2 regions of the Rheinheimera muenzenbergensis genome follow, and region 2 is predicted to be linked to the other one. Evidence: predicted binding sites of a transcription regulator. Region 2 holds the regulator's gene; the other holds the start of a gene.
What was found. Region 2 encodes LexA, which represses DNA repair genes until DNA is damaged. Its sites were predicted from a motif close to TACTGTNNATATNNACAGTA; they were not measured.
Positions count from the first base shown of each region.

Region 1 (15,012 bases), on a different contig from region 2:
ATAAGCGGCAGCACCAATTGGCCCGCCATAAATGGAAGCTGCTGCGGTAGCCACATTATTCAAAAGTGAAGATTCGCTAATTGCGGTTCCAAAATTCTCTTCCGTATATCTAGTCGAATCAGTTGCCATGTGCCATATGGCGTCGACAATTTTTCCCTCAAGTATTCTTTTTTCCGCGTCGGTCAGAGTTTGAGCCATAGATCTTGCTTGATTTTCAGCAAAATTACCTACGGCTACAGCTGCATCAGCAGTGTTTATACCAGCCCTGTGTAGTTCGTTACCGGTATCTTGAAACGCCTTTTCTATAGTTTTCCCAGTATCCTGCGCAGCTTTCTCAACTGTTTTTCCAGTATCCTGCGCAGCTTTCTCAACTGTTTTTCCAGTATCCTGCGCAGCTTTCTCAACTGTTTTTCCAGTGTCCTGCGCAGCTTTCTCAACTGCTTTCCCAGTGTCCTGCGCTGCCTTCTCTGCGGTTTTCCCCGCATCTTGAGCGGCTTTTTCCGCTGTTTTACCGACGTCTTTCGCGCCTTTTTCTACCGCTTTGGCAACATTCTTGGCCGCCTTCTTGATGTCTTTTATCGGGTTCCAGCCCATTTTTACCTCCACTGTGTTTGTTGATAAAATGCCTAACGCTCCGCTCACCGGGATTTTAGGACCGGAACCTCGTATCGATCGTAACGACACAACATTTTCTTTACACTGGTCGATTCGACAAACGAGCATGCTGCATAGGTTGTTTTCGTGAATGAAACCAAAAAGACTGTTAAAAGCCCTAGCTTGCAAGAACCATCCATGATTTTTTTTGAGCATCGGATTAAGTATTTGGTTAAATAATATACAATGCTAGTGCACTTTTAAATTCTGTAAAGCCTATGAACGTAAAATGTAAATCCTTGTAGCTTTTTAGGAGTTCCAGACATCTAGCGTCCGTCACGCAGGCGAGCAACTTGCTGCATGTCCAGCGCCGCAGGTGCGATGTGGTGGCGGTTTTTTTCGGCGATTTCATGATCGGAATTCTGCAAAAAACGCGTTTTTACACAGCCTGCGCTCAAACCGGACTTTACTTTGCCACAGGAAGCTCCTGCCAATTCGTCGTATATGCTGGGGACAGCATTTCCCGTTTCATACCCCATTCTTGTTCGGAGCCCTGGCTGGCGAACCATAGGGTTTTGCCGTGCTTGTTGTTCAGGGTATCCATCAGCTGCATCAGCTTTTGGTCTGACTCTTTTACAACTAACGGTTCATCAAACAGGCCTGGTTGATACATGCCGGGGTCGTAAAAGTCGGCCAGCATTACCCCGGCTTTGGCGTAGCGGTAGCCATTTACCCAGAGACTATCGAGCAGTCGCATAGCGTTGGCCAGAAACACGCGGGTGTCGCTGCTGGGGCTATCTAGTTCAAGGCTTTTACTGGCAGAGTAGGGTGCATCTTTATCGCTAAATGGGCTGGTACGTAAAAATACCGTAAGATGTTTGGCCTGTTGTTGCTCCTGGCGCAGCTTTTTACAGGCCCGGCTGATGTACTCGCTAATAGCCTCACGCATTTGCTGTTTGTCGGTAATGCGCTCGCCAAAGGCGCGGCTGCTGATAATTTGCTTTTTGGTGGGAGCAACATCTTCCAGCGCGATGCAACTCTCGCCGTTAAGCTCACGCACTGTGCGTTCGACCACCACGGAAAAGTGTTGGCGGATAAACTTAGGGTCGGCATCGGCCAGTTGCAGTGCAGTGGTAATACCCAGTTGCTCCAGGCGTTTAGTCAGCTTACCGCCAATACCCCAAACCTCACCAACCGGCAGCAAGCTAAGTAACTTGCGCTGCCGCTCTTTGCGGGTTAAATCAACCACGCCGCCAGTTTTAGGCCAGGTTTTGGCGGCATGATTTGCTAGTTTCGCGAGGGTTTTGCTTGGCGCTATGCCAACACATACCGCAATACCAATATGCTTTTGCACTGTGCGCCTAACTTCAAGACCAAACTCGGTTAGCCCCTGGCTGCAGGCAACACCGGTTAAATCCAAAAAGGCTTCGTCAATGGAGTACACCTCTACCCGAGGTGCCAGGCTTTCCAGCGTGCTCATCACCCGCTGCGACATATCTGCATACAGCGCATAGTTTGATGAAAACGCCACTATCTGGTGTTTTTGTAATAAATCACGCACCTGAAATACCGGCAGGCCCATTTTAATGCCCAGCTTTTTCGCTTCTTTCGAGCGGGCGATAATGCAGCCGTCGTTATTGGATAACACTACTACCGGTTTATCGGCTAAATCTGGCCGGAACAGTTTTTCACAGCTGGCGTAAAAGTTATTGCAGTCGACCAGGGCAAAAACAGGGTTAGTCATTTGCGCTTCATTTGCCGGATAACGTTGGTCACCACGCCAAAGATGTTCAGCTCCTCACCATTGCGCGGACGAATTGGTTTATAGACTGGGTTGCGGGGTAATAAACAAAGTGAAGGCCGGGTGCAAAGCTCTTTAACCGTAAACTCGTTACCTACTGCTGCTACTACGATATCGCCATGCTCGGCATCTAATGACCGGTCTACAACCAATACATCGCCATCATAAATACCGGCGTCTATCATCGAATCGCCTTCTACCCGAACGAAAAAGGTGGCGTTGGGGTGACGTATACACAGCTCGTTTAAATCCAGCGTGCGCTCAACATAGTCTTGCGCCGGAGACGGAAACCCGGCTTTCACAGGGTCTGCATAGAATGGGATAGGGCGCTTAGGCCACGAATCGGCATTGCCGATAAATACTGCTGACATACTCACCTCGTATATGTATATATATACAGTATATCAAGCTTTGCGAAATTGACAATTTCAGGCCGTTAACATTTTCAGCGCTGACAAATACTAACGGCTTTGCAGGATAAAAAGCGTTATCAGTTGATATCCTGAAATGTCAGGCCGCTAAGGCCGAGTTTGCGTACTACAGTCATAAAGCTAGTTGGCAGGTTAGTACTGTAAATTCCCAGGCTTAAACCTTGAACGCGAAATAGTACGCCGTCTGAGACTCTGTCACCATCCAGCACCAGTTTTTTAAACATACGCATCGGAGTGCCGTCGCGGCGCAACTTGCGCTGTGACTGAGCCTCGTTAAAGATATCTTCTCTGGCCAGAACATGAATAATATACCAGCGCCAACCATCCACATTTATCGGCAAAAATTCAACGTAGCCATTTATAAATGGACGCAATTTTTCACAGGTTTCCGCCGATGCGGCAAACGCTATTGCACCAAATGCAGCAATGTCAGGCTGTGGTTTTAGCCGCTCGTCGGGGTTGTAAAACCAGGTAACTTCCATTGGTGTCCAGTTATCGGCTAACGGCTTGCCATATAGCCCAACTGGCTCGTCAATCTGCATGATCAGCTCTAATGCTGTTTCTTGCAGCATGGCATATTGTTCGACGTCTGCGAAAACACCGAAAACTTTTGTGTCAGTTATTACCTCAGACATCAGTTATTCTCCTATTCAGCGGGAACTCGCCGTCCTCCAGTTCCTCTGCAACGTCACGCAGGGTAGAGATAATAGCATTGCGGCCCATGCCTTCCGCAACGGTGGCCTCCAGTAAAAACTCCACATTCAGAAAATAGGTGTCGGTATGCGTTTTAGAATGCGATTGCGCATTCGGCAAGTACTCATGTGGGCAATGCCGGTGAAAGCGCGGCAGGAATACCCCGTTACACTCGTTATCTATATCAATGGCATACGCGGCCAGCCTAATTCGTGACTTAGCAGCGCGGGGGTGATCCCAAGCAACAATATGGTGTGCTGACATGTTTTTTTGGCGTTCACGACCTGCGGCCAGCATGTTATTTGACAACTTTTCATTGTGTTTGCGGGCATGCGTCCAACGAATATGGCGACTTAGTTCTAACGTCTTTTGATCAATAGTACCGCGCTGGTAGCGGACGGTGTCGATAACCGTATCCCGATAGTAAATAGCGTAGGCCATAGCAGCGGCCTGGCCATACTGTTTGTTACCCGTGACATTAGTAAAATCTTCAGCCATATCACTGACAGAGAGATAAACCGGCTCAGTCGCATTTTTCATGCAGTGTGCTCCATGCAGAAAGGTTCGTTCAAGTTTATCTTATGAGAATTAAATGTAAATATAATTGCTGCTTTTTTGGTTTTTATTAACAATGGAGGGTTTTATAGGTAGTAATAATATGGTTGGCGGGTTTAAAAATTTTTAAACTGATTCAGTTATGTCAGAAGCAAAATTTACTCCGCATATCGTTAAATCAGGGTATGTGCAGAGTCCAGTGCTGCAAACATAAACCTGTTTTCTGTCAAGCAGCCTCCTTTGCCAGTGCGAAAAGTCCAGTCCCAATTACCCGCCTAAATGTAATCAGAAAATCTGCTTGCTATTCGATCGAAAATAATTAAGTTCGGGAAAATGCTTCAGCTTGGTAGCGCTAAACACTGCTGACAAGCCGGGCTGAATTTTGGCATTTAAACGATAAGGAAAAAGTTATGAGTTTTTATAGTTGGTTTAGCGGGCTGTTCGATGACGGCTCTGTCCGGTTTGAATCTGTGACGGATTCAGTGTCTGAGCAGCTTGAAGTTAACCCGGCAAGCGGATTGCTGATGGTTGGTGGTATCGGTGGCCTTGATTCAGAGGGCAACCCTTATGGCACCGATAACAGTACCCCTATTAGTTGTGACGTCATATTCACCGGCCTTGACGATCACAGCAGTTGTTCAACAGTGGATATGTTCGACAGCAGCTCTTCAAGTTCCTTCGATGATTCTTATAGCACAGGTTCTGGCTTTGATAGTTGGTAGCCGCTCATAGCAGAGGATAGACAGATGAATGAGTATTTGTGGTTAATTCCGATCTTACTGTTAACGGTTGGGCTGATAATACTGGTGCGCAAAAGCACCAAGAAAAAGCAGCTTAGGAATTAGCGGGAGTACTTTGCGCGGGAAGCATAAGACGGTAGCCCTCGACGGGATCTAACTTCAGGGCTTTGCAATAGTTGATAAATTCAAGCACATCCAGCGAGATGTCGCATTTCTCAACTTTAACCACCCAGGAATGACTGTGCCCCATCAATTCGGCGAATTGTCGCACCGTCAGGCCTTGCTGCTTGCGGGCAGCAGCTAACCATTTGATGGCACTTTGATATCTGGGGTCATGGATTGTTTTCATGAGCGCACAGTAATCTGCATATAAAAATGTTCCAAAAAGGAACCAAATGAGTAGAATTACCCCTTCCCAAAGCCGGGGACATTCGTGTTGTGGCATGGGTTAAATAAAAACGTCCTGAAGTAGATTCAGGCAAGTAATGAGAAGTGTTGGAGATTTTTAATGGATTGTTTTAATAAACGTTTTGGCTTAACCGCACTGGCTGCCGTCTTTTTTGTGACAGGTTGTGCCAGCAATCAGGCTGTGGACGGTGGCAACAAGCCTGTAGTAACGGAAATAAAGTCTGACTTACCAGTGTATGCAAAGCTTGACCTTACACCTGAAGGAAAGTACTACTTCAGTGAGTTTTCATTCGTCGAGTTTAAAAACTCAGTTAACCTGAATTCGCTTTCTCATAACCTGCACACCGGTAAAGTGGGCTGTCGGGATGAAATATACAATATAGGCCCAGAGAAGCAGGAAAAGAAGGAGTTGTGTCATGACAAGGTATTGTCGTCATTCCGAACCAGTAGTTATGGTGGCGAAGCGATGGCACAAAACACCATATCGGTATTAGTAACAGTGTTATCCTTTGGTACTCAAGCAAATTCTTACCGTTACAGCTCTTTTGACAATGAATTATTCTCCAAGGCACTGACTGAAGCGCTAACTGCTCAACCGCGCGAGCAATTGATTTCTCAGTTCAACAGTATTTATCAGCAATCAAAGCAGACGTTTGCTGAGAAAAAGACAGCATATGATAATAAGTGGCGCGATTTAAACGCTAAGTTGGAAAAAGCGCTGGTAGTAAAAGATAACAGCCAGCTTTATCAAGGCAAGCCTGAAGTGTATATACACCCTAGCTCCCCGGTAGGAGATAAGGTCAGAACAGATTTTAGATGGGGATCAGCGAGCGACTTAACCGCGAAACTACAAGAGGCAGCAAACACCGAGTATGCAGAGGGTAGATGGTCGTTGATTTGTCACTCTATTCATGGATTTAAGCATACCAGCTCGGGTTGTGATCAACGCTGGGGTACTGCAGATGAGCTAACCATGCAGCCAGTTCTGTATACCATTGATAGCGCGAGTCGATACCGTTATACACCTATGTTGAACGCTTCTAACGCACATATCTCTGCAGTGTCAGAGATGACCGGCAGGATAACGCTTACCAATCTTACAAATTCATTTTTAACGATCGATAGCTTGTCGCTGTACATTGGTCGAGACATAGAAACTCTGTCTAATCTCAATGTCCAACTTCCTCCCAAAGGGGTAAACCGTAGCCTTAGCTTGGCTAAATATTCAAATTTTCAAATGACGAGCTTAGCCAATGTTAAAAAATCCCATTTGGCGCGGTCTATCGATGTAGGGCTGGCGATGAAATACAAAGTAGTCGATACCAATTTGGAAAATACGCTGTATAAAACAAACAGCGTCAAAATTCAGGATTTACCTGGCCAAGTATATTAATTGCAGCCCGACAATAGAGAGGTTGGTAGTTTACCGGTGAAGGGGATGGTCATGGGCAGGTTAAAGTCACGCAGTTGTGAGTTGTTAGGCGCTTTAGTCGTAGTAGCCATGTTTAGCCCACTGGTTAATATAGTGATGCACGAACCTGATAAAGAGCGGGCGATATATTTGCTGTTTTTAATCAGTGTTATTGATACCTGTGGCATGATTGGCTATGTCGCTTATAACATTCATGCCGCGCGGCGTGGCCATGATGTCGTGAATGCGCTGGTTTATCCACTGGTGTATGCACCTGTAGCAGCCTGCTGGTATATCAGGCGCTACCTAAACAGATAGCAAAATTTAAAAGGTTGTCCTCGAAAGGCCCCGGCATAAAAACCGGGGTTTTTCATTTTTATTTGCTACAAACCGCGAAAAGTTCGCTGGGCCTGAGCGCATCTATTTCTGAATTCCAAAAATATCTAGGAGCAGTAAATGAATTCAGTAACCAAAACTTTAATATCGCAGCTTGAAGTGGCACAGCTTGTTATTGATAAGGAATTTAACCTCAGTGAAGAGGCCTATGGCGCGACGCAACTTGACCTTTTTGCTGAGCAGATAACAGAGATCCGTATTCAGCGTATTGGCGCAAAGCTAATGAAAATGACCAAAGATGAAAACTTTGTCAGTGGCGTGGTTGCCATGCTAAATCATGTTTACCTGCCGGATGAATACTACACCGCAGAGGAAATAGCGGGGCTTGGCTAAAATGGCTTAGCTAACCCGCAGTGCCACGCCGTATTGAGCAAATACGGCCATGTCTTTTTGAAACCAGTGCTTAAAGGCGCTGGTATCATAGCCATGCAACTCGGCAAGTTCGGCATAGCGTACGGCGGTTTTAAGTAAATCGCCGTAGCGCCATATTTTGCCGTAGGCGACAACATTCAGGCTTTGCTGCTCGCCTAAAATCTGAATAGCCTGCATTACTTTGTGCAGGTAACGCAGTTCTTGGGTTTGCTGCTCAGTCACGTTTGGCGTTGTGTGTTGGCTCATGGCGATGGCTCCTATTTGCATTGCCTGAGCTTAGGTTGTCGGCCAATTTTTGAAAAGCCTTAACGCGCCGGGTAAAAATTAACCTGTATCTTAATGTTACATATTCCCATTAAAACGCATGGCTGCGCACTTCTTCTAAATTCGCCACCATAATTTGCTGCGCCTCCGGGCGGGCTTCTATTTTGGCCAAATCCAGGTTTAGCGCTTGCACGGCATAAGGCACTAAAGCTGAGCGCACCGGTATCACCCGTTTGCCATCTTGCATATTGTAGTCTTCGGCAATAATGGCTTTTTGGTAATCAGTTAAGCGTGAGTCAGGCACCAGAATAATATTCACCATGCTATTCCAGCGCGTATCGTCCCCGCGGCGCATAGAGGCATCGCCTTCAATCTCATTAATACCGCGAAAGCGGCTTAGCACAAAATCCCGAAAGTCGCGGTTCTTCTCGCAATAGGCACGCACATGCCAGCGCAGGTGGGTGCATACCAGGGTATGCGGCGCAATAATGCGGCTTTCTTCATCCGGGCTGGTTAGCGATACATAGCCCATATCAATTTTTTTGCCGTCGCGTGCGGCTTGCACCAGGGCACGTAAAATATCCGGGTTTACCTGGCGCAGAGGCGGGCTTAGCATTTCGGTGTGGGCAAAGCCTAAATCCAGCTGGCTAAAGGTGTGGGCAAAGTCTTTGCTGCTGGCAAGGGCATGCAGGTATTCATCCGCCAGGCCGCTGGTGACTTTCGGCGTAAAGGTGTCACTAGGCTTATAGCCTTTAAGTTTACTGTCATACACCAAATTACCCGGTGCAACATCTCGCAAATAAGCATTTATGTCTTTCGATGCCTGCTGGCGGGCAATGCCAAAGCTGTTGCATAAATGGTTAGTGGTTAAGCGGCCTTCCCATAGCGCCACTATCTCAATCAGCCGGTAGCGCATTAATAGCTCCCAGCGTATCGGCCAGCCAGTATTGGTTACTTCCATAGTGTTATTACCCGTTAATTATCTGTGTCGCAGTAGATACATTCCTAGCTGGCAATTTATGTCATTTTGCGATGTTTCAAAATGCCAATGCGGATAAAAGCTAATCGATATGCCTGAAAACCATACACTGAATACCTGCACAGTATGGCGTCAATTTCGAAACGCCCTAATATTACAGCACACAGATGACATGTCACTGTTGATGACAGTTACAGTAGACCAGGAGCAGATGCAGGACGCATCGACAGGATGTAACAGGGATTAACCGGGCAGGGATGCCACCTCAAGCAAAATAAGGAGAGTAAATGAACTACGCCCAGCGCGAGCTGTTTTTCATCAACTCAAAGCAGCAATTTAGCGATATCTTTCAGGCCAGCAAGGCGGATAAAGACAATACAGATCTACGCCTGCGCACTCAGGGTTTTATCCACGCCGGTGAATTATTAGCGCTTTGCAGCCGTGCAGAAGTACAGCAACTGATGGAGCAGGTACACCAGGACGTGTTCGGCGTCAGCATTGCCGAGCGTAAGCCCAAAGAGCAAACCCGCCGCCAACAGGCGTTAAAGCTGGGTGATTATGATTACTTTGACGAACCAGCGTTTAACCGGCTGCGCTAATGCTTGTTATTAGAAGTTGCAAAGAAAATCTTGCTGCTCTAGAGTCGGAACAAATGCTGTGTGCAGTTAAGGATAACGAAATTGAAAGATAAGGAAAAAATCGCCGTTTTTATCGATGCTGACAATGCGCCTGCGAATAAAATGGATAAGGTGTTATCTGAGTTAGCCCGTTATGGCGTGGTCAATATCCGCAAGGCTTACGGTAACTGGAAAAGTGCCAAGCTAAAACCTTGGGAAGATATTCTGCACGATTTCGCTATTCAGCCTATCCAGCAATTTGATTTAACCAAGGGTAAAAACGCCACCGATATGGCATTGGTTATTGATGTGATGGATGTGCTGTATACCAAAAACGTTGATGTTATCTGCCTGGTATCGTCTGATTGTGATTTCACCCCTTTAGTTACAAGGGCCTTAGCTGATGGCAAATTTGTTATCGGTTTTGGCGAGCGCAAAGCTCCTTTGGCCTTTGTAAACAGTTGTTCGCGTTTTCTCTATCTAGATGAGCCAGAAGCCTTGTCAGTGCCGGTGCAAAAAGCCACCAGCAATATCAAGAGTGATACCAAGCTTATCAATCTTCTGCGCCAGGCTATAGAAGCGGTGGAGGAGGAAGAAGGCTGGGCAATGCTTGGTCCTATCGGCTCACATATTTCCAACCATGCTTCTTTTGATCAGCGCAATTATGGCTTTAAAAAACTCAGTGATTTGTTTATGGCAATTGACTTGTTTGAAATGAGAAAAACCAATGGCTCAGTGCTTTGGGTAAGGGATAAAAAACGCAGCAAACAATCTGCAAAAGTTATTATCGCGAAGTAAGGTAGATAAATGAGCAGACGTCGAAAATCCAGTTTTATTGAAGATCTATATGGCATCGCTAGCCTCCTTCCATGGTGGCTTAGCATATCAATAGCTATAGGGCTCTATATCTATCTGGATAGCCTGGCGGTAATGCCGGTAATTGATCCTAAAAAGCCGATGGCCCATGTAACCGGGTCATTGACCTACTATTTTGCTTACTATGGCAGATTCATTCTTCCAGGAGTTTTGATTTCCGGGGCTGTGGCCTCACTGCTGGCAAATGCGAAACGGCAGAAATTGCTTAACAACGTTAGGTTTGATGCGATACCTACAAAAGATGTACTGGCACCAATAAGCTGGCGTGAGTTTGAAATGCTGGTAGGGCAATTTTTTCGTGAGAAAGGCTACAACGTAACTGAAACAGCCCAAGGTGCTGATGGCGGAGTTGATCTACACCTGAAAGGCGACGACGGCAAAACCTACCTGGTGCAATGCAAACATTGGAAAGCCAGTAAGGTGCCGGTAAATGTGGTGCGTGAACTATATGGCGTAATGATGGCACAGCACGCTCAAGGTGCTTTTGTGGTGACCTCTGGTCAGTTTACTGATGAAGCGCAAACCTTTGCGGATGGCAAAAATATCCAGCTGATTGATGGCAGGCTGTTAGTCAGCTCAATACAAGGCCGCGAAGCATTGCAAGAAAGGCCGGTAATTAGCTCTGTTTCTTCGGCGATTCAGTGCCCGGCATGCAGTAGCAACATGGTATTGCGTACCGCCAAAAAAGGCCCTAACGCAGGTAATCAGTTTTATGGCTGCGTACGATATCCTTCCTGTCGCGGTACAAGAGCGGCGTAATTAAGTGGGTAATATGATTAAGAAGCAGCAAATTTATAAGCCCAAACCCGCTGTACTTAGAGTTACAGAGTATATCCTAGAAAAAGCGGAGCTGAAGCAGGCTTTCGGCCTGCATCAGGCTGCGAATGATCTTAACGGTTTAAGCAATTATCAGATTGCCAAAATTATGAAAGATATCTGTTTAGACCCGCAAGAACCTGGAAGTATCGAAAGATATACTACGATTGATAAGCAAAATTTATCAAATGACCCTCAGTACTGGCAACTGAACGCTAATGCTTATTTTAGCTACCTTTCTTATCTGGCGGTTAAAGAGGCCGAAAAGACTAGTAAGTTAACAGCGAATGCCTTCAGGGTTTCTGTCTTGGCACTTATTGTCACTTTGTGCACACTACTGGTCGCTGCGTAGCAAAAAATTAATTATGGCACGTTACTGCATCAAATCCTCTTACCGGAACATGCTGAGCGGCCTGACATAAGAGAAGTTCGCAAAACTGCCTTTGTGCGGTACGATTCAATTGAATCTACATGCAATGCTTTGTTTTATAAAAAGATGGATGCTATCGCACGAAAGCATCAAGACTAGGGGCCAGTAGAATATGACACCTGAGACAAAAGCCCGGTTACTTATTGATCAAAAGCTGGAGCAAGCCGGTTGGGTGATACAGGATCTTAAGCAGTTGAACTTAGGTGCTGCTGCAGGGGTAGCTGTGCGTGAGTATCCTACTGATACAGGTCCTGCTGATTATGTACTGTTTGTAAACCGCAATGCCGTTGGCGTAATAGAAGCTAAGAAAGACAGTGCAGGTGAAAATTTAACTGCAACTGAAAATCAAACTGAGCGTTATGCAACGGCAAATTTAAAGTGGCGAAAAGATAACACGCCTTTACGTTTTTTGTTTGAAGCTACCGGTCAAATTATTCACTTTACAGATAGCGCAGACCCTATCCCCCGCTCACGCGAGATTTTTCACTTCTTTAAACCAGATACATTGTCGCTGTGGACTTCGCAAAACACAACGCTACGTCATCGTTTAGCCAAACAGATGCCTGCTTTACCAGAACTAAATTTACGCGATTGTCAGATCAGTGCAGTTACTGGGCTTGAACATTCGCTAGCACTCAACAAGCCACGCGCGTTAGTGCATATGGCTACCGGTGCGGGTAAAACATTTACGGCCATTACCTCTGTTTACCGGCTACTTAAGTTTGGCGGTGCCAAACGCATTTTATTCCTGGTAGACACCCGAAACCTTGGCAAACAAGCGCATCAAGAGTTTATGGCTTATACGCCGCCAGATGACGGGCGCAAATTTACCGAGCTTTATAATGTGCAGCGCTTAGCATCACCCAGTATCGACCCGCATGCTCAGGTGTGTATCAGTACCATTCAGCGAATGTATTCCATTCTGTCTGGCGTGCCCATTGATGAGTCTGCTGAAGATGTATCTTTAAACGAAGTACAACAAACCAATAAGCAAGAAAAGCTTGTCCGTTATAATGCAGCAGTACCGGTTGAAACCTTTGATTTTATTGTTATCGATGAGTGTCACCGCAGCATTTATAACCTGTGGAAACAGGTCTTGGATTATTTTGATGCAAGTTTGATAGGCCTTACAGCCACCCCTGATAAACGTACGTTTGGCTTTTTTAATGAGAATATCGTAGCGGAATACACTTACGAGCAGTCTGTTGCTGATGGCGTGAACGTGGGTTACGACGTGTATGAAATAGAGACCGAGGTTACTCAAAAAGGCGCGCAGTTAAAAGCTAAAGAGTGGGTCGACCACCGCGACCGTGCTACGCGCAAAAAGCGCTGGGCAGAAACGGAAGAAGATACTGCGTATACAGGCAAAGAATTGGACAGGTCGGTGGTTAACCCGAGTCAAATCAGGCAAGTGATACAGGCGATGAAAACGGCTGTTGAGACACAGATTTTCCCATCGCGTAAAGAAACACCGAAAACACTGATTTTTGCCAAAACTGACAGCCACGCGGATGACATAATTAAAATGGTGCGTGAGGTATACGGGCAGGGTAATGCATTTTGTAAAAAAGTAACTTACAGAGCCGAAGAGGACGCAGACAGTGTTTTAAGTAGTTTTCGCAACGATTACAACCCACGAATTGCTGTTACCGTTGATATGATTGCAACCGGCACGGATGTAAAGCCGCTTGAAGTCCTACTTTTTATGCGAGATGTCCGCAGCAAAGGTTATTACGAGCAAATGAAAGGCCGGGGAGTGCGCAGTCTAGATGGTGAAAGCCTAAAAAGGGTCAGCAACAGCGCTGATGGTGCCAAAACCCGTTTTGTATTGATTGACGCAGTGGGCGTAGAGAAATCCCTTAAAACGGAAAGTCGTCCACTGGAGAAAAAGCCTGGCGTTGTCATGAAAGACTTGCTGCAAGGTGTGGCTATGGGTAGTCGCGATGACGATACGGTGCTTTCCCTAGCAAACCGCTTGGTACGTTTAGCCAAACAGTTAGATGATAAAGCAAAAGCGCGAATTGAAAAAGTTAGCGGCGGCATCTCAGTAGGGGCAATGGGTAAATCGCTGATCACGGCGTTAGACCCAGACGCCATAGTACAAACAGCATTAGAAACAGCCAAAGCAAAAGGTATAACCCGCACCGAGGATTCTTTATTGCCAGAAGAACTTGAAGCAGCAAGGGCGCAGCGGGTTGCGGCAGCGTGTGCTCCTTTTGACAGGCCAGAGCTGCGGGATGAACTAGAAAATGCTCGGCGCGAACGAGAGCAAATAATTGACCACATTAACCTCGACCAAGTAACCTTTAGCGGATTTTCCGAGCAGGCCGAAACCCAAGCTAATAAGGTAATCCAGAGCTTTACCGACTATATTGCCGCCCACAAGGACGAAATTGCAGCGCTTAGCTTCTTCTACCAGCAACCTTATCAGCGCCGTACACTCACCTTTGATATGATTGAAGAGCTGCACGAGCATCTGAGCAAACCGCCTATCATGCTCACCACTGAACGTTTGTGGAGTGCTTATACCCGTGTGCAAACAACAGCAGTGAAGGGCAATGACCGGCAGCGTCAGCTTACCGACTTAGTGTCATTAGTGCGCTTTGCCATAGGGCTGGACACTGAGCTTAAGCCATTTGCCGATGACGTGGATAAACGCTTCCAAGCCTGGATTTTCCGCCACAACGCGCAGCGTGGCACCGCCTTTTCACCAGAACAAACCGAATGGCTGCGCTTAATGAAAGACCATATTGCCAGCAGCTGCAGCATAAGCCGCGATGATTTTGACTATGCCGAATTGGCAGACAAAGGCGGCCTGCAAAAAGCCTGGGGCCTGTTCGGTAAAGATTTGGATACCTTAATGAATGAAATGAATACGGAGCTGGTGGCGTGAGTGAATTTGTAACTTACCCAAGCAATTGGATTATTACGTCAATCGGGGCAGTTTGTGACTTTCACTCAGGGGCTGGGTTCCCGGTGGACATGCAAGGATTATCAGATCAGGATTTACCTTTTTACAAGGTGAAGGATGTGTCTATTGCTTGGCTTGCAAACTCAACCCAGCTATTAAGCACCGAGCATTCTCTATCATATGCTGATGCAAACTACATAAAAGCAAAACCAGTACCAGAAGGTGCAGTTATCTTTGCCAAAATCGGTGAAGCTCTTCGACTAAACAGAAGAGCCTTGGCTCCAAAAACGTGCTTAATTGATAATAACCTTATGGGGATTAGCGCACCACAAGCTAGGTTAGCAAGCAGATATTTGTATTGGTTTTCGGTAGCAACAAAATTTGATGTTGATGCCAGAGCGTCAGTAGTGCCGTCTATTCGCAAATCAGACATTGAGAATGTACCTTTTCCGCTGCCACCAATTAACGAGCAGGTACGAATAGTTACAAAATTAGAAGAGTTACTCACAGATCTTGATGCTGGTGTTAGCGAACTTAAAACCGCACAGAAAAAGTTGGTGCAGTACCGACAGTCATTGTTAAAAGCCGCTGTTGAAGGCGTGCTGACTGCTGAGTGGCGGCAAAACAACAAAGCTACCGAAACCGGCGCACAGTTACTCGAACGAATCTTGATCGAACGCCGCGCCCGCTGGGAAGCAAAACAACTGGCAAAGTTCAA
Region 1 covers NZ_JALAAR010000003.1:161,424-176,435, reverse strand. Annotated here, with positions in the region: gene MN202_RS04830 (hypothetical protein) at 1-594, opposite strand, end outside; gene umuC (translesion error-prone DNA polymerase V subunit UmuC) at 1,061-2,338, opposite strand; gene umuD (translesion error-prone DNA polymerase V autoproteolytic subunit) at 2,335-2,766, opposite strand; gene MN202_RS04815 (hypothetical protein) at 2,886-3,461, opposite strand; gene MN202_RS04810 (AHH domain-containing protein) at 3,454-4,059, opposite strand; gene MN202_RS04805 (hypothetical protein) at 4,485-4,796, shown strand; gene MN202_RS04800 (helix-turn-helix domain-containing protein) at 4,909-5,163, opposite strand; gene MN202_RS04795 (hypothetical protein) at 5,323-6,615, shown strand; gene MN202_RS04790 (hypothetical protein) at 6,667-6,951, shown strand; gene MN202_RS04785 (hypothetical protein) at 7,090-7,362, shown strand; gene MN202_RS04780 (hypothetical protein) at 7,369-7,647, opposite strand; gene MN202_RS04775 (helix-turn-helix transcriptional regulator) at 7,757-8,626, opposite strand; gene MN202_RS04770 (hypothetical protein) at 8,932-9,243, shown strand; gene MN202_RS04765 (NYN domain-containing protein) at 9,325-10,059, shown strand; gene MN202_RS04760 (restriction endonuclease) at 10,069-10,896, shown strand; gene MN202_RS04755 (hypothetical protein) at 10,910-11,305, shown strand; gene MN202_RS04750 (type I restriction endonuclease subunit R) at 11,496-14,276, shown strand; gene MN202_RS04745 (restriction endonuclease subunit S) at 14,273-15,012, shown strand, end outside.
Region 1: a site for LexA is predicted at 2,778-2,797, ahead of umuD (translesion error-prone DNA polymerase V autoproteolytic subunit). Genes of this name have one in related genera too.

Region 2 (15,012 bases):
CTGTTGTATAGCCCGGTCAGCGGATCCAGCAGACGCTGCTGTTTGACCTGCTCAAGCTCCTGACGCAATTGATGGCTTTGCTGATGGGCCAGCAATAGTTGTTGTTTCAGTTGCTGCTGGCTGAGACGAAAATCTGTTGTTTGTTGATGCAACTGTTGTAACAACGGCACAGGTTGTTGCTTATCTGAGAATTGCTGCAGCTGATAAATGCCAACATCGAGCTGTTGTATATATTCGTCTACCTGCTCGGCGGCAACGTCGCTGTAGGCTGCCATCCTGCTGACCATGCTGGAGGCATCATTTAGCAATTGCTCTTGTTGTTTATTGGCCGGTGCTAAAAAACGGCTGTATAAATCTGCCATCACAAAATCGTCAAGCAGAGCTCTGGCAGCAAGTTTTTGTTCAATAACGTGGCATAACTCGGCGTTGTAGCCGCTGATATAGTCATAGCAAACGGCGTAGTTTACCGGATGAGCAGCCAAGCCGACGTGTTGTAAAAACGCCTTTACCTGGGCAGCTTTTTCACTTGCCTGTTGTAGTGAATCCTGGTACTTCATAAGGTCACATCTTACTCCGCTTACTGCCTTGCTATGGTATCGCAGCCTGAAGTTAACCCGCATAATACGCAAGCCATAGTACGCGAATATTTGCAGCTGGCAACAGCTGTTTTTCCCCGAAAGAACAGGCCGTTGAAAAATTCGGCATTTTGCTGTGCTATTTGTAACAGTGTTGTCAGACCGGCGGTTAAATTAAGTTTAACCGCAGCAGTTATGGGTTAAGTACGCTGTATTCTGTTGTTAAAGCCGTTACAATCGTGCTGGTGTAAACTGTGGGAATAAAAAAAATGAAACTGACCACTGGCTGTAAAGTATCTCTGGTATTGCTGACGATATTATTAACCGGTTGTGCGCAAACAACACAGCGTGCCGATCAGAATTTCAACGAGCTGGCAAGCCAGCTCTGGCGGGCCGAACAACAACTGACAGAGGCACCTGTAGCAGGCTTACTGGATATGTCACCGCAGGCGTTGCAGCAGCGGCAGCAACAACGCTTAAGTTGGCAAGCGCGGTTACAGCAGGTGTCTGTCGCCGGCTTGTCTGAACAAAATCAGATAAACCACGCCATTCTGAGTTACCGTCTGGCCAATGAGATTGATGAGTATAATTTTAATGCCCATCTGATGCCGCTGACCTCAGAAGCCGGTTTTCATACCAGCCTGGGTTTTTTACCGCAATACAGCCGTTTTACCAGTCTGGACGATTACAATAACTACCTTGGCAAGCTGGCCGCTATTCCGCGTTATATGCAGCAGCAAATCGACTGGATGACTCAAGGTCTCGCCATCGGCATGACGCAGCCTAAAGCTGTACTGAAAGGCTATGAGCAAAGTATCCTGTCTTATGTTGTTACAGCCCCGGCCGACAGCGTGTTTTACCGGCCCTTTAAGCAGCAGCCGGCCTTTATCGCTGATGCCGACTGGCAACTACTGGTCACACAGGCCCAGCAGCAAATCATGCAGGCCGTCAATCCGGCGTATCAGGCGTACTATCAGTTTTTTGTTGACAAGTATTTGCCCGGTGCCCGTGACAGCATTGCGGCCAGCGCCTTACCAAAGGGTGCAGCCTATTATCAGAACCGGTTACAGCATTACACCACCTTGCAACTGACACCACAGCAAGTGCATCAAATTGGGCTTGATGAGGTGAAACGTATCCGTGCAGAAATGCAGGCGGTGATTGATGGCCTGGGCTTTGACGGTAGCTTTGCCGACTTCGTACAGTTTTTACGAACCGATGCCCGCTTTTATGCGAAAACACCGGATGAACTGATGCGATATGCCGCTTATTTATCAAAAAAAGCGGATGCAGAATTGCCCAAGCTGTTTAAAACCTTACCGCGCACACCCTATGGTGTCGTGCCGGTACCGGCTGAAATTGCACCGAAATATACCACCGGCCGTTACTCCGGACCGTCGCGTAACGACCAGGCCGGCTTTTACTGGGTAAATACCTACCGGCTGGACCGGCGGCCATTGTATGAGATGGAAGCCTTAACATTGCACGAAGCGGTACCCGGCCATCATTTGCAGATTGCTCTGGCGCGCGAACAAGCCGAGCTACCGGATTATCGCCGCAGCTTTTATACATCGGCCTTTGGTGAAGGTTGGGGCCTGTACGCAGAGTATCTGGGGCTGGAAATGGGCTTTTATCAGGACCCTTATAACAACTTTGGCCGCTTAACCTATGAAATGTGGCGCGCTGCCAGATTAGTCGTGGACACCGGTATGCACAGCATGGGCTGGAGCCGGCAGCAGGCGATAGATTTTCTGGCGGCTAATACTGCCCTGTCGATGCATAATGTCACCACCGAAATCGACCGTTATATCAGTTGGCCCGGTCAGGCCTTGTCATACAAGCTGGGCGAAATTACCATTAAGCGTCTGCGGCAGGAAACAGAGCATGCGCTGGGCGAGCGTTTTAACGTGCGCGAGTTTCATGATGTTGTGCTGAACAATGGCAGTGTGCCGCTGGCTGTGCTGGAGCAGCAGATAAGTAACTATATAAAACAACAACAGCAATAATTGAAGATGTTGTCGGTATTACACAGTTAGCAGGAAATTAGCATGGTGTGGGCAGTTTTAATCGGCGTTTTGGTTGTTGTGCTGCTGTATATATTGTGGCAAATGGATTTGCTGGACAAAGCTAACAAGCGCTTAAAGCAGCAAATGGCTGCCCGCGAACAAGAGTTGTTGAAGCTGCAGCAAGCGGCATATCAGCTGGCTGAACAACAAAAAAACGTTTTACTACAGCAGTTGCAACAGGTGCCAGCTGCTACGGTGCTAAGCCCGGTAGAACTAAAAATGTGTCAGTTGCTGGTACAGACGTTACCTCTGCTGGTAAAAGAATGTTGTAGCAAAGCTATAACGCCGCAGCAGGTAATGAAAAGCCAAACGCAACGTTTACCCGACGGAGCACACCTGGCGTTGATGATGAAGCGCCACAACAGATTAACCACGCTGTGGCAAAACAACACCATGATGTCGCATTTGCAGTTGTGTACCGTGGCTGTGGCGCTGGCACAAGAGGAAACTCAGGCTAAGGCGGGGTAGGCCCCGCCATTACCTGCTTGCCGTGTAGTGGTGGATCAGTGTCTTAACATCACTTCTGGCTCGGTATTTATTTGTCCGTCCATATCAATAGCTGCCAGTTTAGCGCCGGCAGATAATACGGCCATACTGCCGTTAGTTTGGTGGCGTACAAACAGTAAGTCGTAACCAAAACGTTGTAACTCAGCGACAGAGAATTTCTGTGCCAGATTTAGATCGTCCCAGAAAAAATGTATATCCTTATCCATCTGGCGCCTTTCATCGTTCATAACAGGCTCCAACCATCAGGGATAACAGGTTTCAGGTGCAATCGGCTTTGCGGCTTAACTTAGCTGCAATATCGTTTGCCACTGCTCGGGTGTAACTGGCATAACAGACAGCCTGCTGCCCCTTTGAACCAAAGGCAGCTCATTGAGCTTAGCTGAGCTTTTAAGTTTGTCCAGCGTCACTATAGCGGGCAATTTTTCAACAAATACCAAATCTACAGCCACCCAACGTGGAAGCTGTTTGCTGGATTTTTCGTCAAAATAAGCACTTGCAGCATCAAACTGGCTGGGGTCGGCATAAGCTTCGCGCACAATGCGGGCTATGCCAGCTACTCCGATCAGTTTGCAGCTGGAATGATAAATAAACACCAAATCATCCTGTCGTACCTGATCACGCAACATATTACGTGCCTGATAGTTGCGTACGCCTTCCCAGACAACAGCGGTGTCGGGAGCGTTAGCAAAGTCATCTATACTGCACTCGCTGGGTTCTGTTTTAAATAACCAATACGCCATCTTTGCTGATCTCCGTGCTTTGCGGCAGAATAGCACGAGATATTCCGCAGATGTAACAGGAGAGTTGCGATGAGTCAGGTACTGAAGAATTTGCTGGGCTTGCTTAAACTGGAAACCATAGAGCAGGGCTTGTACCGCGGACCAAGCCAGGATTTGGGCTTTAAAGCGGTGTTTGGTGGCCAGGTAATGGGGCAGGCGCTGTCGGCCGCCAAGGAAACCATTGCTGAAGATCGCAAGGTGCATTCGTTCCACTCCTATTTTTTGCGCCCGGGGGACGCCGCTAAGCCTATTGTGTATGAAGTGGAAAATATCCGTGACGGTAAAAGCTTTAGTACCCGGCGGGTAAGCGCTATTCAATATGGTAAGCCAATCTTTTACATGACCGCCTCGTTTCAGGTTGAAGAAAGCGGTTTTGAACATCAGGACCTGATGCCGCAGGTGCCAGGGCCAGAGCAACTGGTGTCTGATTTAGAATTTTATCAGCAACATGCCGAACTGATCCCGGAGAGCTTGCGCAGTAAGTTTATCTGCGAAAAGCCAATAGAAATGCGGCCGGTAGATTTTCAGAATCCATTTAAGCCGCAGGTGAGCGCAGCTAAGCGTTATGTCTGGTTTAAAGCTAATGGCGCTATGCCGGATGATTTACGGGTGCATAAATATTTGCTGGCTTATGCGTCAGATTTTAACTTCCTGCCTACCGCCTTGCAGCCACATGGTAAGTCTTTTATGGCGCCCAATATGCAGGTGGCCACTATAGATCACGCCATGTGGTTTCATCAGGATTTCCGCTTTGACGATTGGTTGCTCTACGCAGTAGACAGCCCCAGCGCCTCAGGCGGCAGGGGGCTGGTGCGCGGTCAGTTTTATAACCGCGCTGGCAAGCTGGTGGCGTCGACCATTCAGGAAGGTGTGATCCGCGCTTACCCTACCAGCCGCTAAGGCGTGCTGGTAGGTAAAATGCTCTGAATACTCTGCAGCACCTCGTTACGTAACAGCAGACTGACGGTGTCGTTTAGCTGTTGCAAAGACGCTGTGCTGCTGACACGGCTATGCTGATCAGTCTGGCTGTAGCCGCAGTCTTTCAGGGCATTTAGTAAGGTGGCAAATAGCTGTTTGTCATAGTACTCAGGTGCATTAATGCCATGCAGTTGCAACAGCCGCTGTGCCAGCTGATGACTGTGTTTTTCCAGCTCAGCCCGGCTTTGCGGCCCCTGACTCTCCATCAGCTGCAGTACCATGGCATAACGCTGCAAGGTATGCTCGGCGTTATGCGCCAGCAGGCTTAACATAAAATACCCCTGGCTGTGCTGAGCCGGTGCACGGTATTTATCACCCTGTTGTTCGGCCAGGCCGCTGTCCAGCAGCTGTTGCACTACGGCAGCGCAATATTGCTCAACGTCTGGCAAATGTAAAAACAGCTCTTGCTGTAACAACGGATATAACTGACGCACTATGTGCTGCAATTCGCCGGCGCTGACATCACGCTGGTGCAAAATAGCGCTGGCAATAATAGCCGGCAGCATAAACAGGTGCAGCACATTATTGCGGTAATAGCTGAGCAAAATAGCGTTATCATCGCTAAGTTGAATTAGTTGACCAAAGCTATCGTTATGTTGGCTAACCTTTTGTAATTTCAAAGCATGATCAATAAGTTGCTCGGCGTTTTCTGCCGGTAGGGTGATCTGGTCAGTATAGGGTACTGCCCGTTGTAGCTGCAGGTAGAAGCTAATTTGCTGTGCCAGCTCGGCCCGGGTTAACACATGCTTGTCAGTCGCCAACAGGCATAGCGCAATAAGGTTGATACTGTTTAGCGCTGCGGCCTGGTTAATGCGCTGCATCATCTGCTGGGCCAGATCGGCCACCACTGGGTTTAGCCACTGTGGTTTTTGCACTTCCAGTGTGTCTATATCCTGTTTCCAGTCCGGTACCTGCTGGTTCAGATAGCTGTTCAGGGTTAACGGCTGGCCAAAATTAACATAACCATAGCCATAATCGCGCAGATTGCGGATGGCTTTTAATACGCCCCAAACCGATTCCTTTTGTTTACCGGAGCCTTTTAACTCACGCAGGTAAGTGCTCACTTCCATTACGTGTTCATAGCCTAAGTAAACCGGCACCAGCGTTACCGGCCGTTCTATACCACGCAACATGGATTGCAGAGTCATCGCCAGCATACCGGTTTTCGGTTGCAGTAAACGGCCAGTGCGGCTGCGGCCACCTTCCGAGTAGTATTTTATCGAATAACCCTTAGCAAATAGCTGGCACAGGTATTCGCGAAACACTGCCGAATACAGCTTGTTGCCGCTAAAGCTACGGCGGATAAAAAAGGCGCCGCCACGGCGGAATATCGGCCCGGCCGGCCAGAAATTAAGATTAATACCGGCTGCAATATGCGGTGGCACCAGGCCTTGCTGATAAATAACATAGCTCAGCAACAAATAATCCATATGGCTGCGATGGCAAGGCACATAGACGATTTCATGCCCTTTTTGCGCCAGATCGCGCAGCATGTCGGCATTGTTTACATTGATACCGGTGTAAAGCTTATGCCAGAGCCAGCGCAGCACGCGATCGCCAACCCTTAAGGTAGAAGCCCGGTAGTCGGCGGCAATTTCCAGTAGCAACTTACGCGCTTCGGCCCGTGCTGCACTGGTACTGATTTTTTTGCTGCGCGCTTCATCATCAATGGCTTTTTTCAGTGCCGGTGCCGCTAACAGAGCATTGAATAGCTGGGCGCGGTTAACCAGTTTCGGCCCGGTGGCCGCCAGGCGTTGCCGGTAAAAATGAAAGCGGGACATACGCAGCAGCTTATGTGCGGTATCCTGATCGGCACCGAACTGTGCCGCCATTTGTTGTAAGGAAACCGCCTTACTAAAACGCACCAGCGTGTGGCGCCCGGAAATTAATACGATCAGTAACTTTGCCAGCCAGTTTGGTGCATGGGCTTCGCCCAGCAGCCATTTAATGCTGTTTTCTTTGCCCGGCGCCCGGCCCCACAGCAGCGCAACCGGTACCAGCTGGGCATTCAGTGTCGGGTCGCTCAAATGTGCATGTAACAGCGCTTGCCCTTGTTCCAGAGCCAGGGTTTTACCGCGTTTAAACAATAGAGTATGCGGCTTTTCCAGAAACAAAGTGCGTGGGTGCGTGCTGCCATTTAACGTGACGCTGTCGGCGGGATCGGGCAGATGTAGGGCTGCACATATACGTCGTATCGCCGTCAGATCAGCGGCCGATTCGGTTGTGCAGATATAAAACAGTGGCCTGGATTGATCCAGTGCCAATTCGGCTATCGGCTGCTCAGGAACGACTTTGTACTTCAGCAGCGGCCACATTGGCCATTTTAACAGGGCTGCAAACAATTTTACCGACCGGAACATCGTTGTCCTTCCAAGATTCAAAGTTGCTAAGCATAACATGAGGCGCGGGTGTGGAAAAATGTTCGCCACGACAGAAACTTGCAATTATAGTTCACCTGTATATACTCACAGTATTCACTGTACAGGTAAACAGCACTATGAGACCTTTAACGCCACGGCAGGCCGAGATTCTGCAATTAATTAAAGACTACCAGCAAGATACCGGTATGCCGCCAACCCGGGCAGAAATTGCCCAGCAGCTTGGCTTTAAATCGGCTAATGCTGCAGAAGAGCATTTAAAAGCCCTGGCAAAAAAAGGGGTTATTGAAATGATGCCGGGTACGTCACGTGGTATCCGCCTGATGGACAATGCCCAAAATGATAGCGAAGAAGAGGCCGGTTTGCCGTTAATTGGCAAGGTTGCCGCGGGCCAGCCAATATTGGCAGCAGAGCACGTACAGGACCACTATAAAGTAGACGCTAACCTGTTTAAACCGCATGCCGATTTTTTGCTGCGGGTTCAGGGCATGAGTATGCAGGATATTGGCATACTGGACGGCGATTTGCTGGCAGTGCATAAAACCAGCCAGGCCCAGCCCGGGCAGGTAGTAGTAGCACGGGTAGATGACGATGTTACTGTTAAGCGCTTCCAGCGCGATGGTAATACCGTGCTGCTGCAAAGCGAAAATAAAGATTTTAATGTGATTAAAGTTGACTTGCGCGCCCAGCATTTTGCGATTGAAGGCTTGGCTGTAGGCGTGATTCGCAACGGAAGCTGGTTATAATTTGTACTAAGCTCAATAAGTTAATTGTTAAAAAGCGCTGGTATGACCACTGAGGTTTGCCGGCGCTTTTGCTATTTAGGGGTTTACACTGAGCCGGATTTGGATAATTCTTAGGCTGAAACTGATTAAATAATAACAACAGAGTCAGTTCTGGCTTCAGCGCTAGCCTCGAAGCCAACACTTACAATAACAATAATAAACTGATGAAACTTCAGACATAGGTTCGGTGTGGGTGAGTAAGAACCGTGTAGTACTGTGCGCTTAGTTTCTGCAGTTTGCTTTGCAAAATGACAGAGGAGAAGTCCAGTGACGAAAACGCGTTGTCTTCGTTGGTCGCTGCCAACCCTGCTTTTAGCTGCAACAGCTAATGCAACGGATATGCCCCTGAATATGACTCAGGGCGTAACGGAAATCAGTCAGCAGGTTTACCAGCTGCATATGACGATTTTCTGGATCTGTTGTGTAATTGGTGCAGTGGTGTTTGGGATCATGTTTTGGTCCATAGTTCGACACCGGAAAGCGCGCGGAGTGCAGCCAGCCCAATTTCATGAAAGTACCAGGGTAGAAATACTCTGGACCGCAATACCGGTAGTAATACTGATTATTATGGCCATTCCGGCCACCAAAACCCTGATTGCTATGGAAGATACGACAGAGGCTGATGTCACTGTGCTGGTTACCGGCTCACAGTGGAAATGGCATTACAAATATCTTAATCAGGACGTTGAGTTTTACTCGTTACTGGCAACGCAAAAAGAGCAAATAAACAACAAGTTTACCAAAGGCGAAAACTACCTGCTGGAAGTTGACCGGCCTTTGGTGATCCCGACCGGCAAAAAAGTGCGCTTTCTGATGACATCCGATGACGTTATCCACTCCTGGTGGGTACCGGCCTTTGCGGTGAAAAAAGACGCTAACCCCGGTTTTATCAATGAATCCTGGACCAAAGTAGATCAGCCCGGTGTTTACCGTGGCCAGTGCGCTGAGCTGTGCGGTAAGGACCATGCTTTTATGCCGATAGTTGTGGTAGCTAAAACCCCGGCAGAATATGACGCCTGGCTTAACGCTGAGCAACAACGTATAGCCAAAGCGAAAGCCGAAGAGCAGGAACTGCTGGCGATGAACATGAGCATGGATGAGCTAATGGCGGTGGGTGAGCGCACTTACATCGCCCATTGCGCGGCCTGCCATCAGCCCAATGGTGAAGGTCTGGCGGGCATTTTCCCGGCGTTAAAAGGCAGTGCCCTGGCACTACATGATAAAGCTGGCCATATCGACGTCGTGCTAAACGGCAAAGCCGGAACAGCCATGCAGGCCTATGGCAAACAGCTGAGTTTAAAAGAGCTGGCGGCGGTAATTACTTACGAGCGCAACGCCTGGGGTAACAATACCGGAGAACTGGTGCAGGCCGCAGATGTGCATGCAGCAGCGCAAGGTAAAGGGGAATAAGGATGAGTGCAGTAGTTAACGATCATGAACATGATCACGAGCATCATGACCATAAGCCCAGCGGTATAAAGCGCTGGCTGTACACCACCAACCATAAAGACATCGGTACTATGTATCTGGTGTTTGCGCTGGTAATGTTTTTTATCGGCGGCGCAATGGCCATGGTGATCCGGGCAGAATTGTTTCAGCCTGGTATGCAATTTGTTGAACCCAACTTCTTCAACCAGATGACCACAGTGCATGGTCTGATCATGGTATTTGGTGCGGTTATGCCGGCCTTTACCGGTTTAGCCAACTGGATGATCCCGATGATGATTGGCGCGCCGGATATGGCATTGCCACGAATGAACAACTGGAGCTTCTGGATCCTGCCATTCGCGTTTTTAATCCTGCTGATGTCGCTGTTTATGCCTGGCGGTGGCCCCAGCTTTGGTTGGACATTTTATGCGCCACTATCAACAACATACAGTGGCGACAGCACTGCTTTGTTTGTGTTTTCTGTGCACATTATGGGTATATCGTCGATAATGGGCGCGATTAACGTCATCGTGACCATTTTCAACCTGCGTGCACCAGGCATGACCTGGATGAAAATGCCGTTGTTCGTCTGGACCTGGTTAATTACAGCGTTTTTGCTAATTATGGTGATGCCGGTGTTGGCAGGTGTCGTTACCATGGTATTGACCGACAAGTACTTTGGTACCAGCTTTTTTGATGCTGCCGGTGGCGGCGACCCGGTGCTGTTTCAGCATATTTTCTGGTTTTTTGGTCACCCTGAAGTGTACATCATGATACTGCCAGCGTTTGGCATAGTGTCGGCGATAGTGCCAACCTTTGCCCGTAAACCGTTATTTGGCTATGCCTCTATGGTATATGCCACGTCCAGTATCGCGCTGCTGTCATTTTTGGTGTGGGCGCACCACATGTTTACTACTGGTATGCCGGTGGCCGGGGCCTTGTTCTTTATGTACTGCACCATGCTTATAGCCGTGCCAACCGGGGTAAAAGTGTTTAACTGGGTAGCGACGATGTGGCGCGGTGCTATGACCTTTGAAGTGCCAATGATGTTTGCGCTGGCGTTTATCGTGCTATTTACCATCGGCGGTTTCTCCGGGCTTATGCTGGCTATTACGCCGGCAGACTTCCAGTATCACGATACCTACTTCGTGGTGGCGCATTTCCACTATGTGCTGGTAACCGGTGCAGTGTTCTCCATTATTGCCGCAGTATATTACTGGCTGCCAAAATGGACCGGCCATATGTACGATGAAACGCTCGGCCAGTGGCATTTCTGGTGTTCGCTGATTTCGGTTAACTTGTTGTTCTTCCCGATGCACTTTGTCGGGCTGGCGGGTATGCCACGCCGGATCCCGGATTACGCGCTGCAATTTGCCGACTTTAATGCCTTTATCAGCATTGGTGGCTTTTTATTCGGCGCCTCGCAACTTATATTCGTCTGGGTACTGGTGAAATGTGCCCGTGGCGGCGAGAAGGCGACAGCGCAGGTGTGGGAAGGTGCAGAAGGCCTGGAGTGGCAAGTCGCTTCACCGGCGCCTTACCATACTTTTGACACACCGCCGGTGATTAAGTAGGAGCACGTTATGGCACTGAAGCATAAGCCACTAACTTTTAAACTGGCCGTTACTGCTCTGGCTATGTTTGGCTTTGGTTTTGCTTTGGTGCCGCTGTATGACGTGTTTTGTGATCTGACCGGATTAAACGGTAAAACCGCGGCTACCGCAGCCACGGCCGAGGCGGCACAAATTGATCTTAGCCGTCAGGTGGTGATTGAATTTATCGCCCGGCCGAACAAGCAAATGCCCTGGCTGTTTAAACCGGAAGTGACCCGCATGACAGTGCACCCGGGTGAAATTCATATTATGAATTACCTGGCAGAAAACCCGACCAGCCGCATGATTATAGGTCAGGCTGTGCCGTCGGTATCACCCGGTCAGGCCGCATTATACTTTCACAAAATAGAGTGTTTTTGCTTTACCCAGCAGCAGTTGGCGGGCGGTAAAAACATGCTGATGCCGTTACAGTTTTATGTGGATCCGGCACTGCCGAGCCAGTTTAGTACCATCACGCTGTCGTACACCTTATATGACGTAACCAGCGCTTGGACCGGCGACAGTGCAGAGCCATCCCAACTTGGGGAATAACATGAATAAAACCTATGAAAAATACTATGTTCCCGCCCAGAGCCCATGGCCGATAGTCGGTGCCGTGGCGCTGTTTCTAATTGCTTTTGGTGCAGGCACTTTTGTTAATGAAGTAACCAAGCAACAACCGGGTTTCGGTGGCTATATGCTGGCGGCCGGCTTTGTGGTGTTGATCGTGATGTTGTTTGGCTGGTTTAAAAATGTCATAGATGAATCGATGAGTGGTTTGTACAGCGCGCAAATGGATCGCTCGTTCCGACAGGGTATGAGCTGGTTTATCCTGTCTGAAGTGATGTTTTTTATGGCGTTCTTCGGTGCCTTGTTCTACGGTCGGGTAATAGCGCTGGATTGGCTCAGCGGTGGCAGTAACAACGCCATGACGTTTGAAATACTCTGGCCAAGCTTTGAAGCCATGTGGCCCTTGTTAAAAACACCGGGTGGTATTGAGACTCAGGCCATGCCAGCCACCGGTTTGCCGCTGATCAACACGGCTATACTGGTCATCTCGTCTATTACGCTGCACTTTGCCCACACCGGGCTGGAACAACAAAAACGCGGCCAGTTAAAACTGATGTTACTGATCACCTTGCTGTTGGGTGCTACGTTCCTGAGTTTACAGGTGTATGAGTATATTCACGCATACCGTGATCTGGGTTTAACGCTGGCGTCGGGTTTTTATGGCAATACCTTTTTCCTGCTAACCGGCTTTCACGGCATGCACGTAACACTGGGAGCGATAATTTTGCTGTTTGTGTTTCTCCGCGTGTTAAAAGGCCACTTTACGCCGGAAAAACACTTCGCGTTTCAGGCTGCAGCCTGGTACTGGCACTTTGTTGATGTAGTCTGGCTGTGTCTGTATGTGTTTGTCTATGTCATCTAATAGTTAGTAAGGTCTGGGGTTCGGTTCAATGAGCCCCAGTGCCTGAGCGATAAAGATCAACACTAATACCAGGGCGGAAAACAACACTCGCCGGCCAAGATAGCGCGACATTTTTACACCAGGCTGCGGTTGCCTGACCATCACCAGCCCGGCACGGAACAAATTAAAAATAATAAAAAGTAGTAGTGCGATGACAATAAGTTTAAGCAACATCTGCAACAGGCTCCGGAGTTTGATTGATGCGCATTAAGCTGGCACAGCAGGTTTTTGCGCTGAATAAACTGTGGCTACTGCTAACTTTGACTGCTTTTGCCATATTAATCAACTTGTCCTGGTGGCAGCTAAACCGCGCTGACGCCAAGAGCGCACAATTAGCCCGGCTTGCACAATTGCAGCAGGCAGGTGCCCTGCAACCCGCGCAACTGGCATTACTCGCGGCGACCGATATTGATGCCGCGCCGCTACAAGGTCAGGCGTACTGGTTGGCACCTTACATCTGGCTGTTGGATAACCAGATTGTGCAGGGGCAGGTAGGCTATGACGTTATAGTTCCGGTGCAGGCGGACGGTTTAACCCAGCCGTTGCTGGTTAACTTAGGTTGGCTGGCGGCACCACAGCGGCGTGACAGCTTGCCTGAGGTAAGGATACCTGCGCAGTTTGCCTTGGATGGTTTGTTACGCACTAAAGTTGATGGTTTACTGCTACTGGGGCAAAACGCGGAAGACAGCGGGCAGTGGCCGATGCGCATTCAGCAAGTGAACTATGCCCAACTATCTGAGCAAAGCGCGCTGTCATTGTTTCCGGCGCTGTTATATCAACATAGCGGCACTGACTTCAGGCCACATTATCAGCCGGTAGTGTTATCGCCGGAAAAACATCGCGGTTATGCACTACAGTGGTTTTTACTTGGTATTGCTGTACTGGGTGTTGCACTGGCAGCCAGTCATCAGGGAAAAGCAAAATATGAATAAGAAGAAATTTCTGTGGTTATTTGTGCTGTGCTGCGCGCTACCTTTACTGGCAGCCAAGCTGGTGTTGGAATTTGGCTGGTTTAACCGGGGGGTATCAAGCCAGGGCGAGTGGCAAAAAACCGAGCTGTTTCTGCTCGAAGCGACGGCGGAAAAAGCGCATTGGCGTATTGGCGTGATGCCGGCGGCGGAGTGCAGCAAGTTGTGTCTCGGAGCCTTGCATACTGTGCAGCAGCTCTATGTCGGCCTGGGCCGTAAGCAAACACAGGTGCAACCGGTGTTTATCAGCAGCGGCGCGATGGCCAGTGGCTTTTCATCTTTTATGCAGCTGCCGGCATTACATGAAGTACCGGCAGACTTACACGATAAGATATTACTGATCGATCAGCAGGGGCTGGTGTTACTCAGCTATCCGATGCCGGCCGCTGAGGCTGATATGGCTACCACAGCCAAAGCCATCCGTCAGGATTTACTAAAATTACTTAACTACGACCGGACCAGCGTATGAAAACACAACAGTGGCTGGCGACTATCGCTATTTTCCTTACTATGGGTGTGATCTTACTCGGTGCTTACACCCGGTTGACTGATGCCGGTTTAGGCTGTCCGGACTGGCCTGGCTGCTACGGCTTTTTTAAGGTGCCACAGCAAGAGCATCATGTTGCGGCAGCACTGCAAGCCTTTCCCGAGCGGCCGCTGGAGCCACACAAAGCCTGGAACGAGATGATCCACCGCTACTTTGCCGGCAGTCTGGGCTTGCTAATTGCAGCGATGTTTTTCATTGCCTTGTTTCGCCGCCATAACAGCAAGATACTGCCATCTGTGTTGCTGGCACTGGTGGTATTTCAGGCCGCGTTAGGCATGTGGACAGTCACGCTGAATTTGCTGCCATTAGTGGTCATGGGGCATTTACTCGGTGGCTTTAGCTTACTGAGTTTACTGGCAGTTTATTGGTTGCGCTTACATCCGCAGCATCGGGTAGCGCAGCCCCAGCCGCTATCGTTAAAGCCGCTGGCACTGTTGGCAATAGCGGTATTAGTGGTGCAAATAGCGCTGGGAGGCTGGACCGCCGCCAACTATGCCGCGCTGGCTTGTATTGAATTGCCGGTATGTGAAGCGGGTTGGCTGGCACGGCTGAATATCAGTGAAGCCTTTGATTTGCACTTGGGCCATGCTGACTATGAATATGGTGTGATGTCTGCCGAAGCGCGGCAAACCGTACATGTGTTCCATCGTCTGGGCGCAGCGCTGACCTTGGTAGTGTTGGCGCTGTTTTTGTGGCAGTTATGGCGCAAAGCGACCGACAGCCGGTTACGCAAGCTGGCGGTTGCAGCGGCCACGCTGTTACTGACGCAATTTACCTTAGGGGTGTTAAATGTCGCCCTGCACTTACCGCTGGCCAATGCGGTAGCGCATAACTTTGTTGCTGCCAACTTGCTGATGTTATTGGTTATTATCTATATGCAGCTGCGCAGTGGCCGTAGCAGGGAGGCCGTATGAGTACAGTGACTAAAGCCAAAGCTA
Region 2 covers NZ_JALAAR010000006.1:155,028-170,039, reverse strand. Annotated here, with positions in the region: gene MN202_RS09215 (GGDEF domain-containing protein) at 1-557, opposite strand, end outside; gene MN202_RS09210 (DUF885 domain-containing protein) at 845-2,581, shown strand; gene MN202_RS09205 (hypothetical protein) at 2,624-3,109, shown strand; gene MN202_RS09200 (hypothetical protein) at 3,145-3,375, opposite strand; gene MN202_RS09195 (EVE domain-containing protein) at 3,430-3,888, opposite strand; gene tesB (acyl-CoA thioesterase II) at 3,958-4,827, shown strand; gene plsB (glycerol-3-phosphate 1-O-acyltransferase PlsB) at 4,824-7,265, opposite strand; gene lexA (transcriptional repressor LexA) at 7,403-8,029, shown strand; gene coxB (cytochrome c oxidase subunit II) at 8,336-9,478, shown strand; gene ctaD (cytochrome c oxidase subunit I) at 9,481-11,070, shown strand; gene MN202_RS09165 (cytochrome c oxidase assembly protein) at 11,080-11,640, shown strand; gene MN202_RS09160 (cytochrome c oxidase subunit 3) at 11,642-12,520, shown strand; gene MN202_RS09155 (DUF2909 domain-containing protein) at 12,524-12,733, opposite strand; gene MN202_RS09150 (SURF1 family protein) at 12,760-13,491, shown strand; gene MN202_RS09145 (hypothetical protein) at 13,484-13,996, shown strand; gene MN202_RS09140 (COX15/CtaA family protein) at 13,993-14,988, shown strand; gene cyoE (heme o synthase) at 14,985-15,012, shown strand, end outside.